3 regions of the Kutzneria sp. NPDC052558 genome follow, and region 2 is predicted to be linked to each of the others. Evidence: riboswitches for the same ligand, from Rfam matches in the RefSeq annotation. Region 2 holds a riboswitch; each other region holds the start of a gene.
What was found. A riboswitch is a leader RNA that binds a small molecule or an ion and turns the genes downstream of it on or off. The one in region 2 is predicted to bind cobalamin.

Region 1 (3,266 bases), on a different contig from region 2:
CACCCCGGGTGATCTCCCACTCCACTGTCAGATCCGCGACCAGCGCCGCCCGATCGTCCTTGGTCCGGTTGGTGCGGTTCCACAACTCCCGCACATCCTCGACCTGCCCCAGGTAGTCGGCCTTACGTCGCCGCTCCCGCCTTTTCCCGTCACTGCGCAGCGCCCCGTCGCTCAGTCGCCACCTCTCGGCGTCGACTGGCAATTCTGGGTTCGCTGACATACCCCCATCTTACCACTCACCAGAGACAAATCCCCTTGCCAGACAAGGATTACCCGATCGTGTCCACCCTGAAGATTCCTTCAGGAAAGCGCTTTCCAACCTAGCAACGCGCCCACCCCCCAAACGGCAACCAAACAACCAAAGCCACCCCCCTCCCACGTCCCAAGCCCTCTGTAAACCGCACCACCCACCCTCCCGCCACCGCGCCACGACCCCCACCCCCCACCTGACTCGCGGCACTCCAGCCAGACACGGCAAGGGCTAAAGCATTTGAACCCAGCGGTAGACACGCCCTAGCGGTGGGGCAAGCGCAGCCCTGCCAGCCGGTGCACATGAAAGTGTGGCGAGCACCCGATCAGCGCAAGAACCACAGACCCACCCCCACCTCCACCCCCACCCCCAAGAACCTCCTACAAAGCAGCCGCCAGTGCCACCGACACGGTCGGATGGCGGAATTCGAAGCCGTGGCGCAGCAGTGCGTCGGGGACGGCGCGTTGGCCGGTGAGGGCGCCGGCGTCGGCGAGTTCGCCGGCGAACAGTCGTAGGAGCCGGGGCGGGTAGACCCATGGGGTGGGGCGGTGGAGGAGGCGGCCGACGGCGCGGACCATTTCGGCGTTGGTGACGGGTTGGGGCCCGGACAGGTTGACGGGGCCGGTGATCTCGGGGTGTTCGAGAACGTGCTTGATGGCGGAGACCTCGTCGTGGAGGGAGATCCATGCGAGGTACTGCCGTCCAGTCCCCATGCGGCCTCCCGCGCCCCAGGCGACCATGGGCCGCAGCTGCCCGAGCAAACCGCCGGTAGGCGACAGAACAATCCCTGTGCGCAGCAAGACAACCCGAGCGTCCGAGGCGGCAGCGGCAGCCTCTTCACGCTCGCGGTCCATGTCGGCGAGGAATCCGGACCCGGCAGGCGCGGACTCGTCGACGACGGTGTCGCCGGTGTCGCCGTAGTAGGCGACGGACGAGCTGTTCAACAGCGCGGGAACGCCGTGGGAAGCGACTGCCTCCGCCAGCACCCGTGTGGGCACGACGCGGCTGTCGATGAGCTCCTGCTTGAACTCGGGTGTCCATCTCCGAGCGGTGGTGTCGACCGCACACAGGTTGATCACGGCATCGACGCCGTCCAGCGCCCCGTCCTCAAGAGAACCCGCCACCGGATCCCATTGGCGTTCGTCGGCGGCGGTGGGGGAGCGGCGGACCAGGCGAAGGACCTCGTGTCCGGCGGAACGCAGGACCGGTGTCAGCGCGGTCCCGATCACCCCGGACGCCCCGGCGACCACTACACGCATCGGACTCCCCATCTCGCGGCTCGGTTAACACCGTTAACGCTAGCAGTCCGGGTACGGCACGAAGGTACTGCGGTTCTCGTTGGCGCGCAGCGGCCGGCCGATCTGCGGGGCGGCGCGCTGGGGGCACAGCGGCCGGTCGCAGGTGCGACTACCGCAACCCCGCCTACCGCAACCCCGCCGAGCTGCTGACGTCGTTCACCACCGGGGTGAACCTCAGCACGCCAGGCATCTGGCCTGAAAGATCTGGCTGTTTCCTCCGTTGTCGTTCCGAATGGCGGGCGTGTGCGGGACCCGCGGGGCCTCGGCCGGTATCGTCTGGCCGAGGCCCGCGGTGCAGGGAAGCCGGTGCGAATCCGGCACGGTCCCGCCACTGTGACCGGCTCCACGGGCCGGGAGTCAGACACCGGCCGCGGGCACGGCTGTGTTGTCCACGAGGATGGAGCTGACACGCGTGGAGTGCGCGCATGTGCTGGATCGCCTGAACGGGCCGGGGCCGGTGTTCTCGGTCGAGTTCTTCCCGCCCCGTGACGCCGCCGACGAGCAGCGGCTCTGGCTGGCGATCCGGCAGTTGGAGGGCCTGGACCCGGCGTTCATGTCGGTGACCTACGGGGCCGGCGGGTCGAGTCGGGACCGGACGATCCGCACCACCGGTCGGGTGGTGCAGGAGACGTCCCTGTTGCCGATGGCGCACCTGACCGCCGTCGACCACTCGGTCGCCGAGCTGCGCAACGTCATCGGCTGGTACGCGGCGGTGGGGGTGCGCAACATCCTGGCCGTGCGGGGCGACCCGCCCGGCGACCCGATGGGGGAGTGGGTCAAGCACCCGCAGGGGTTGACCTACGCCGAGGAACTGGTCTCGTTGGTGCGGGAGCTCGGCGACTTCTGTGTGGGAGTCTCGGCTTTCCCGTACGGGCATCCCCGCTCGGCCGACCTCGACACCGACACCGAGTACCTGGTGCGGAAGTTCCGGGCCGGCGCGGACTTCGCCATCGCGCAGCTGTTCTTCGAGGCCGAGGACTTCCTGCGGCTGCGGGACCGGATGGCCGCGCGGGGCTGCGACGCCCCGCTGTTGCCCGGGATTCTGCCGCTGACCACGGCTCGCACGCTGCACAAGACCGTGGAGCTGTCCGGCGCCCCAGTGCCGGCGTCGATCGCGCGGCGGCTCGAACCGCTGGTCGACGACCCGAAGGCCTTTCGGGCCGAGGGCATCGACGTGGTCACCGAACTGGCCCAGCGCCTGATCGACGAGGGCGTGCCGGGCGTGCACTTCTACACGTTCAACATGTCCAGGGCCACCACCGAGGTGGTCGGCCGGCTGGGCCTGCTGCCGGCCCGGGCCTGAGCCGACCGGCCGAGCTCACAGCGCGGTGAGCTTGGCCGGGTTCAGCACCCACATCACCTCGTCGATGCCCGCGGCCGATCCGGCCACGGCCAGCACGCCGATCGTCTCGCCGTTGCGTTGCAGCAGCACGGCATCCGCGCCGTTCAGGGCGGCCGGCACGGCCCGCACGTCGTCCCAGAAGTTGGTCGACCAGGCGCGCACCAGCTTGGCCACCGCGTCCGCGCCCCTGACCACGTGCTTCGTGGCCCGCACGACGCCGCCGCCGTCGGAGTAGCTGACGACGTCCGCGGCGAACAGCTCCTCCAGCGCCGACAGGTCCCCGGCCTGCGCCGCCTTGACGAAGGCGGTCAGCAGCCGCCGCTGCTCGTCCGGGTCGACCGGGGCCCGGCGCTCGGCCGCCAGATGCTTGCGGGCG
Region 2 (3,266 bases):
GCCTCTTCGCCGCCGCGGGAGACCACGAACGCGTCGCCGGCCTTCAGCCGGACCACGTCTCGGCCGGCCCGCCCGAGTTCGACGAGAAGCTCGTTCACGTCGGCCTGCGGCCACGCCGGTCGACTTCCTGCTTTTCCGACGCAATGCACGATTTCGACGGAATCCGCGATCGCGACGATGTCGGCCATCGACGGCCGGTCGTAGACGACGACTTCGGCGGACTTGAGCAGTTCGACCGCACGGCAGGTGAGCAGACCGGGATCACCGGGACCGGCGCCCACCAGGTGCACGGTCACCCGGCGCCCCGTTCAGCCACGGTCCGGTCGGCCGCGGTCCGGTCGGCCGCGGCCCGGTCGGCGGAATCCTGGTCGTCCGCGCCTCCTCGTGCCGCGCCCTTGCCGGCTGCCGACCGCGGAGTCACCAGCCAGTCGCCGAACCGCCGGGTGGTCGACGACCCGACCAGCACGGTGGTGGTCATGCCGACCTTGTCGCAGTCGAGGTCGGCGAGCGTGGTGAGCTCGACGCGCTGCCCGTCGCGGGCGATGTCGGCGACGAGGGCGACCGGTGTGGCCGGCGCGCGTCGTTCGAGCAGGACCTGACGAGCCCGGTCGAGCTGCCACGGCCGGCCCTTGGACCGGGGGTTGTAGAGCGCGATAGCCAGGTCGGCGTCGGCGACGGCGCGGAGCCGACGCTCCACTTCCTCCCAAGGAGTCAGCAGGTCGGACAGCGTCAGACAGGCGAAGTCGTGGGCAAGCGGGGCGCCGACGAGCGCGGAGGCGGCGAGCGCCGCGGTGACGCCGGGCAGCACGCGAACCTCAGGACGGACGGTTTCCTCGATTTCGGACGCCTTGCTCAAGGCCAACGTCGCCATGCCGTACACACCGGCGTCGCCCGACGACACGAGCACGACTCGCCGGCCGGCGGCGGCGTCGTCGACGGCCTGCTCGGCTCGCAATCTCTCCTCGGTCATGCGACCGCGGACGACGAACTGGTCCGGCCGGAGGATGTCGTCGCACACCTCTATATAGGCGGAGTAGCCGTAGACGGCCTCGGCGTCGGCGATCGCCTCGGTCGCGGCCGGCGTGCGGTGTCGTGCGTCGCCGGGACCGAGACCGACGATGGTGAGCACGCCGGTCATGGCAGCCTCCGCTTCTCCACCGGAATCGGCCGACCCTCCGTGGTGCCCTCGACCGACCGTCGTCGGCAGCCGTGCGAGTAGGCCGGGTCGTACAGCCTCGTGCGCTGGACCTCGCGGTCGTCGCGGAGCGCTTCGCCGACGAGCACCAACGCGGCCGTCCGGATGCCGGACGCCCGCAGGTCGGCGGCGAGCTCGCCGACGGTCGTGCTGACGATCCGCTCGTCCGGCCAGGTCGCCTTGGCGACGACGACCGCCGGAGTGTCGGGGGAGTAGCCGTCGCCGTCGGCGAGCAGCTCGGCCTGCAACTGCTCGGGACGCTGCGTCGAGAGGTAAACGGCCATCGTCGTGCGATGAGACGCGAACGAGGCGACCGTCTCGCTGTCCGGCATCGACGCGGCCGTCCGCCCCCCGGCGAGGCGTGTTAACACGATTGACTGCGCAATCGTCGGTGAAGTCAGTTCACAACCAACGGCCGCCGCGGCGGCGCCGAGCGATCCGACGCCCGGCACGATCTCGTACGGCCGACCGGTCCGCCGGCACCATTCGATCTGTTCGCCGATCGCGCCGTAGACGGTCGGATCGCCGGAATGCAGCCGGACGACGGCGGCGTGCGGATGGTCGGCGTAGACCTTGAGCACGTCCTCCAGCGTCATGCCGGCGGAGTCGTGCCGCTCGGCTGCCGGATTCGCGTGCGCCAGCACCTCGGCCGGCACCAGCGACGACGCCCACACCACGACGTCGGCCCTGGCCAGTCGGTCGGCACCGCGGAAGGTCATCAGGTCAGCCGCGCCGGGACCGGCGCCGACAAAAGAGATCAGCCCGGGTGAGATCACCGCGGGGACCGCCCGGGGCGCAGCCCGCTGCCAGCCATCACATCCTCCGTGCGACGCGTGTCGGTCGCGTGGCCGGTCTCCTGGCTCCCGGATCGCCGCCGTCGCCGCGCCTTCCCGGGCGGCACGCCGCCCAGTGGCTGTAGCTCTGCGGGACAACTCCCCGGTCACAGTGGCGGGACCGCGCCGGATTCACACCGGCTTCCCGTAACCACGCTCGCGGAGCAGGTTAACTGACGCGTCGGCGCGCCGACACCGCCGACTACGGTGTGAAACGACCCAGCAGAGGGGAAGTCCGGACGTGCCGCGAGTGCCTCATCCGATCGAGTCGGAGTCGTACGAAATCCTCCGTCGACGTGTCGACACCACCGGGCTGGGGCCGTTGTCCCGGGCCGTGGTCGAGCGGCTCGTGCACACCACCGCCGACCCGACCTGGGCCGGCGATCTGCTGGTCGACGAACAGGCGCTCGCCGCGGGGAGGCAGGCCCTGGCCGACGGCGCGCCGGTGATCGCCGACGTCCGGATGGTCGCTGTCGGCATCACCAGCCGACCCGCGACCGTCGTCGCCGAGACGACCGGCGGAATTCAGGAATTCGTCCGAAACGCACCAGCCGGCGCGGTGTGGGCGATCGGCCAGGACGTGTCGATCGTCACCGAACTCGCCGCGCGCTGCCGGTCCGGCGAAAACCGGCCGGCGTTGGTCATCGCGCTGCCGGCCGGGTTCGTCGGCGCCGTCGAGGCGAAGCGGGCGATCCGCGCGTCGGGGGCGCCCACGCTGACCAACCGGGGTGAACGTGGCGGCGCGGCGCTGGCGACGGCGGCCGTCAACGCGCTGTTGTACCTCTGATGCAGTCGTGTCCCCGGTCCGGTTTGCCGTTAACGTGATGTTGGCTGGTGTCGAAATCCTCTAACGAGGGAGTGTGGCGGATGTCGATCGGCCAGGACGAGTTCGTCGCGGCGGCCAAGGACCTGATCGACCAGCTGGTCACCACCCAGCGGGACGCCATCTCGGCCGCCGCCGCCCTGGTGGCCGACTGCGTGCTCGCCGACGGCGTGGTCCAGGCGTTCGGCACCGGCCACTCGCAGGGCCTGGTGATGGAGATCGCCGGCCGGGCCGGCGGCCTGATCCCGACCAACCGGCTGGCGCTGCGCGATGTCGTCACCTACGGCGGCGATCCGGCCGATTCGCTCGGCCCGCACACCGAGCGCGAACCGGCGATCGCGCACCGCGTGTACGAACTCGCCGCCCCGCACGTGAACGACCTCTTCGTCATCGCCTCCAATTCCGGCGGAAACGG
Region 3 (3,266 bases), on a different contig from region 2:
GATGACCGAGCGGATCTCCGCCCGCATGGCCTCCTGGTAGCCGGCGTGGTCCAGCTTCCCGGCCCGCAGCGCGGCGCGGGCCTTGCGCAGCTCGGCGGTCTGGGGGAACGAGCCGATGGTCGTGGTCGGCAGCTCCGGCAGGCGCAGCCGCTCCTGCTGGGCCTGCCGGCGCTTGCCGTACGGGCTGGTCCGGTGCTCGTCGGCGTCGGTCACCGCGGCGACCCGCGCACGCACGGCCGGCACCCGCACGATCGGCGACGCGGCCCGCGACGCCAGCCGGTTTTCGTTGACCAGCAAGGCATTGCTGATCGCGGCGCGGCCTTCGGTCAGGCCGCGGCGCAGGGTGACGATCTCGGCGACCTTCTGCCGTGCGAACGACAGCCAGCCCGCGATCTCCGGGTCCAGGTCGGTCTCCAGCGTCACGTCGTAGGGGACGTGCAGCAGGGACGAAGAGGCGGCCACGTCGACCGAGCCGGCCAGGCCCAGCAGCGTGCCCAGGGTGGCCAGCGCGGCCGACAGGTCGGCGGCCCAGATGTTGCGGCCGTTGATCACGCCGGCGACCAGGCGCTTGTCCTGGACGCCGCCGATCGCGGCCAGGCCCGCCAGGTTGGCGGCGGCGTTGTTGGTGAAGTCGACGGCCAGGCCCTCGACCGGGGACTCGGCCAGCACCGGCAACGCGTCGGCGAGGCGGTCGAAGTACGAGGCGACTAGGATCTTCGGCCGGTTCGGCACGGCGGCCAGCGCGGCATAGGTCGAGGCGACCTTGTCCAGCACCTCGGCCGGCTGGTCGGTCACCAGCGCCGGCTCGTCCAGCTGCACCCACTCGGCCCCGGCCGCGCGCAACTGCGCCAGCAGGTCCGCGTAGAGCGGCACGATCTTGTCCAGCAGGTCCAGTGGCCGGAAGCCCACGGTGTCGGTGGGATCCTTGGCCAGCAACAGGAACGTCACCGGTCCGACCAGCACCGGGCGGGTGGTCACGCCCTGCGCCAGCGCCTCGGCGAACTCCGCCAACGGCTTGCTCGCGTCCAGGGTGAACTCGGTGTCCGGACCGAGCTCGGGCACCAGGTAGTGGTAGTTGGTGTCGAACCACTTGGTCATCTCCAGCGGCGGCACGTCTGCATTGCCGCGAGCCAGGGCGAAGTAGCGGTCGAGCCGGCCCTTCGGCGTCGACACGTCGGGCACGGCGTCGAGGTGCCGCCGCGGGATCGCGCCCAGCAGCACAGCGGTGTCCAGGACATGGTCGTAGAACGAGAAGTAGTTGCTCGGGATCTCGTCCACACCGGCCTCGCGCAGCTCGGCGAGGTTGCTCAGCCGCAGCTCACGGGCCGTGTCCAGCAGGGCGCTCGCGTCGGTCCGGCCGGCCCAGTAGGCCTCGATCGCCTTCTTCAACTGGCGGTCCGCGCCCTGCCGCGGATAGCCGTGCAGGGTGGCACGGCTGGTGGTCGGTGTCACGGGGCTCTCCTTCGCGAGTCCACGTGGACCCCGGGGGCACGCCGCGACGAGCCCACCCCGGCGGCCCGGCGGCCGCAGGTGAGGCTCGGCGAGGACCCGCCCACGAGGTCTCAGCCAGCGCCCCACGGTCGTGGGACGCACAGCGGGCAGGTCTTCGGACTCGCGGGCGCACTGCTCGTGCCTACTGGCCGTCGCTTCCCAGGCCCGTCGGGCCCAGTGCTGTGTGACGGCGGTCGTTCCCACTCACCGCTGCGGGGCAGTCCCGGATTCGCACCGGATTCCCTCTTGCGACGACCGTCCCGGGGGACGGCCGAACCAGCTGCGGGGCCCACTCTAGCCGCCGGCGCAAGAGCCGTGGCGCAGTTGCGTTCGTCACGCTGGCCCGTCGGCACGGCGGAGGGCCACGTCACAGGCGCTCGACATAGTTGGACGTCCTACTTTATGGTGCGGCATGCCCGAAGTCGATTTCCTTGTGCGCAGCGGGATCGGCCGGATCACGCTGAACCGGCCGAAGGCGCTGAACGCCCTCACCCACGCCATGGTGAAGGCGATCAGCGCACAGCTGGACCGATGGCGTGACGATCCGGCCGTGCGGGCCGTGGTCATCGAGGGCGCGGGCGAGCGCGGGCTGTGCGCCGGCGGCGACATCCGCTCCATCTACGAGGACGCGAAGGCCGGCGGCGCCGAGTCGCTGACGTTTTGGGCCGACGAGTACCGGCTGAACGCGCAGATCGCCCGCTACCCCAAGCCGTACGTGGCGATCATGGACGGCCTGGTGATGGGCGGCGGGGTCGGCGTCTCGGCCCACGGCAGCCACCGGGTGGTCACCGAACGGTCCCGGGTCGCGATGCCGGAGGTCGGCATCGGCTTCATCCCCGATGTCGGCGGCACATATCTGCTGTCTCGGGCGCCGGGGCAGACCGGTGTGCACATGGCCCTCACGGCGGCGCAGCTGTCCGGGGCGGACGCGATCCACTGTGGACTCGCCGACTACTTCGTGCCGAGCGACCGGCTGCCGGATCTGTTCGACGCCTTGGCCGCCCAGACGCCCGACGCCGCGCTGGCCGCCCTCTCCGAGCCTGCGCCGCCGAGCGCGGTGGCGGCCGACCGCGAGTGGATCGACCGGTGCTACTCGGCGTCCACAGTGGAGGAAATCCTGGATAGGCTGTGGGCCAACGGGTCCGCGGCGGCGGCCAAGGAGATCGAGACCAAATCCCCCACCGCGCTCAAGGTCACGCTACGCGCGCTCCGGCAGGCCGCCGCACTGCCCGACCTGGAATCGGCGCTGGCCCAGGAATATCGGCTCGCCCGGCACGCCTTCGGCACCGCCGAGCTGATCGAGGGCATCCGCGCGCAGATCATCGACAAGGACCGCTCCCCGCGCTGGTCGCCGTCCACCCTGGCCGACGTCGACGACGCGGTCGTCGACGCCTACTTTGCGGCGGCGTCTCACTGACGTTGCCGGACGACGTAGGTCAGGTGCGTCACCCGCGGCGACGACTCCGCGCGAACCTGTTCCAGGGCAACGCGACTAGCATCCACGCCCTCGAACAGGCGAACCCCGGCGCCGAACAGCACGGGCGACAAGGCGATGGTGAACTCGTCGACCAGGCCGGCGTTCACGTGCTCCAGGATCGTCGCGCCGCCGCCGGCAATGCGGACATCACGGTCGCCGGCGGCGACGCGGGCCTGCTCCACCGCGGCCTCGACGCCGTCGTTGACGAAGTGGAAGGTGGTGCCGCCCGGCCGTTCCCAGGGGTCGCGCTTCTCATGCGTGACAACAAAAACCGGCGTGTGGAACGGGGCGTTCTCCG

Region 1: it holds a riboswitch for cobalamin, as region 2 does, so the genes downstream of both, ACIG5F_RS41285 (methylenetetrahydrofolate reductase) here and cobM (precorrin-4 C(11)-methyltransferase) in region 2, are expected to answer to the same signal.
Region 3: it holds a riboswitch for cobalamin, as region 2 does, so the genes downstream of both, metE (5-methyltetrahydropteroyltriglutamate--homocysteine S-methyltransferase) here and cobM (precorrin-4 C(11)-methyltransferase) in region 2, are expected to answer to the same signal.

What each region holds. Positions count from the first base shown of each region.
Region 1 covers NZ_JBIUAG010000037.1:11,895-15,160, reverse strand. The annotation lists gene ACIG5F_RS41300 (DUF222 domain-containing protein) at 1-220, opposite strand, end outside; gene ACIG5F_RS41295 (TIGR01777 family oxidoreductase) at 631-1,509, opposite strand; partial or broken gene ACIG5F_RS41290 (short-chain fatty acyl-CoA regulator family protein) at 1,549-1,659, opposite strand; cobalamin riboswitch at 1,815-1,936, shown strand; gene ACIG5F_RS41285 (methylenetetrahydrofolate reductase) at 1,946-2,851, shown strand; gene ACIG5F_RS41280 (RNA polymerase sigma-70 factor) at 2,867-3,266, opposite strand, start outside.
Region 2 covers NZ_JBIUAG010000002.1:242,814-246,079, reverse strand. The annotation lists gene cobA (uroporphyrinogen-III C-methyltransferase) at 1-296, opposite strand, end outside; gene cobJ (precorrin-3B C(17)-methyltransferase) at 293-1,138, opposite strand; gene cobM (precorrin-4 C(11)-methyltransferase) at 1,135-1,971, opposite strand; cobalamin riboswitch at 2,024-2,199, opposite strand; gene ACIG5F_RS04100 (precorrin-8X methylmutase) at 2,270-2,815, shown strand; gene ACIG5F_RS04095 (sugar isomerase domain-containing protein) at 2,896-3,266, shown strand, end outside.
Region 3 covers NZ_JBIUAG010000034.1:113,560-116,825, forward strand. The annotation lists gene metE (5-methyltetrahydropteroyltriglutamate--homocysteine S-methyltransferase) at 1-1,452, opposite strand, end outside; cobalamin riboswitch at 1,580-1,787, opposite strand; gene ACIG5F_RS40225 (enoyl-CoA hydratase/isomerase family protein) at 1,904-2,908, shown strand; gene ACIG5F_RS40230 (dihydrofolate reductase family protein) at 2,902-3,266, opposite strand, start outside.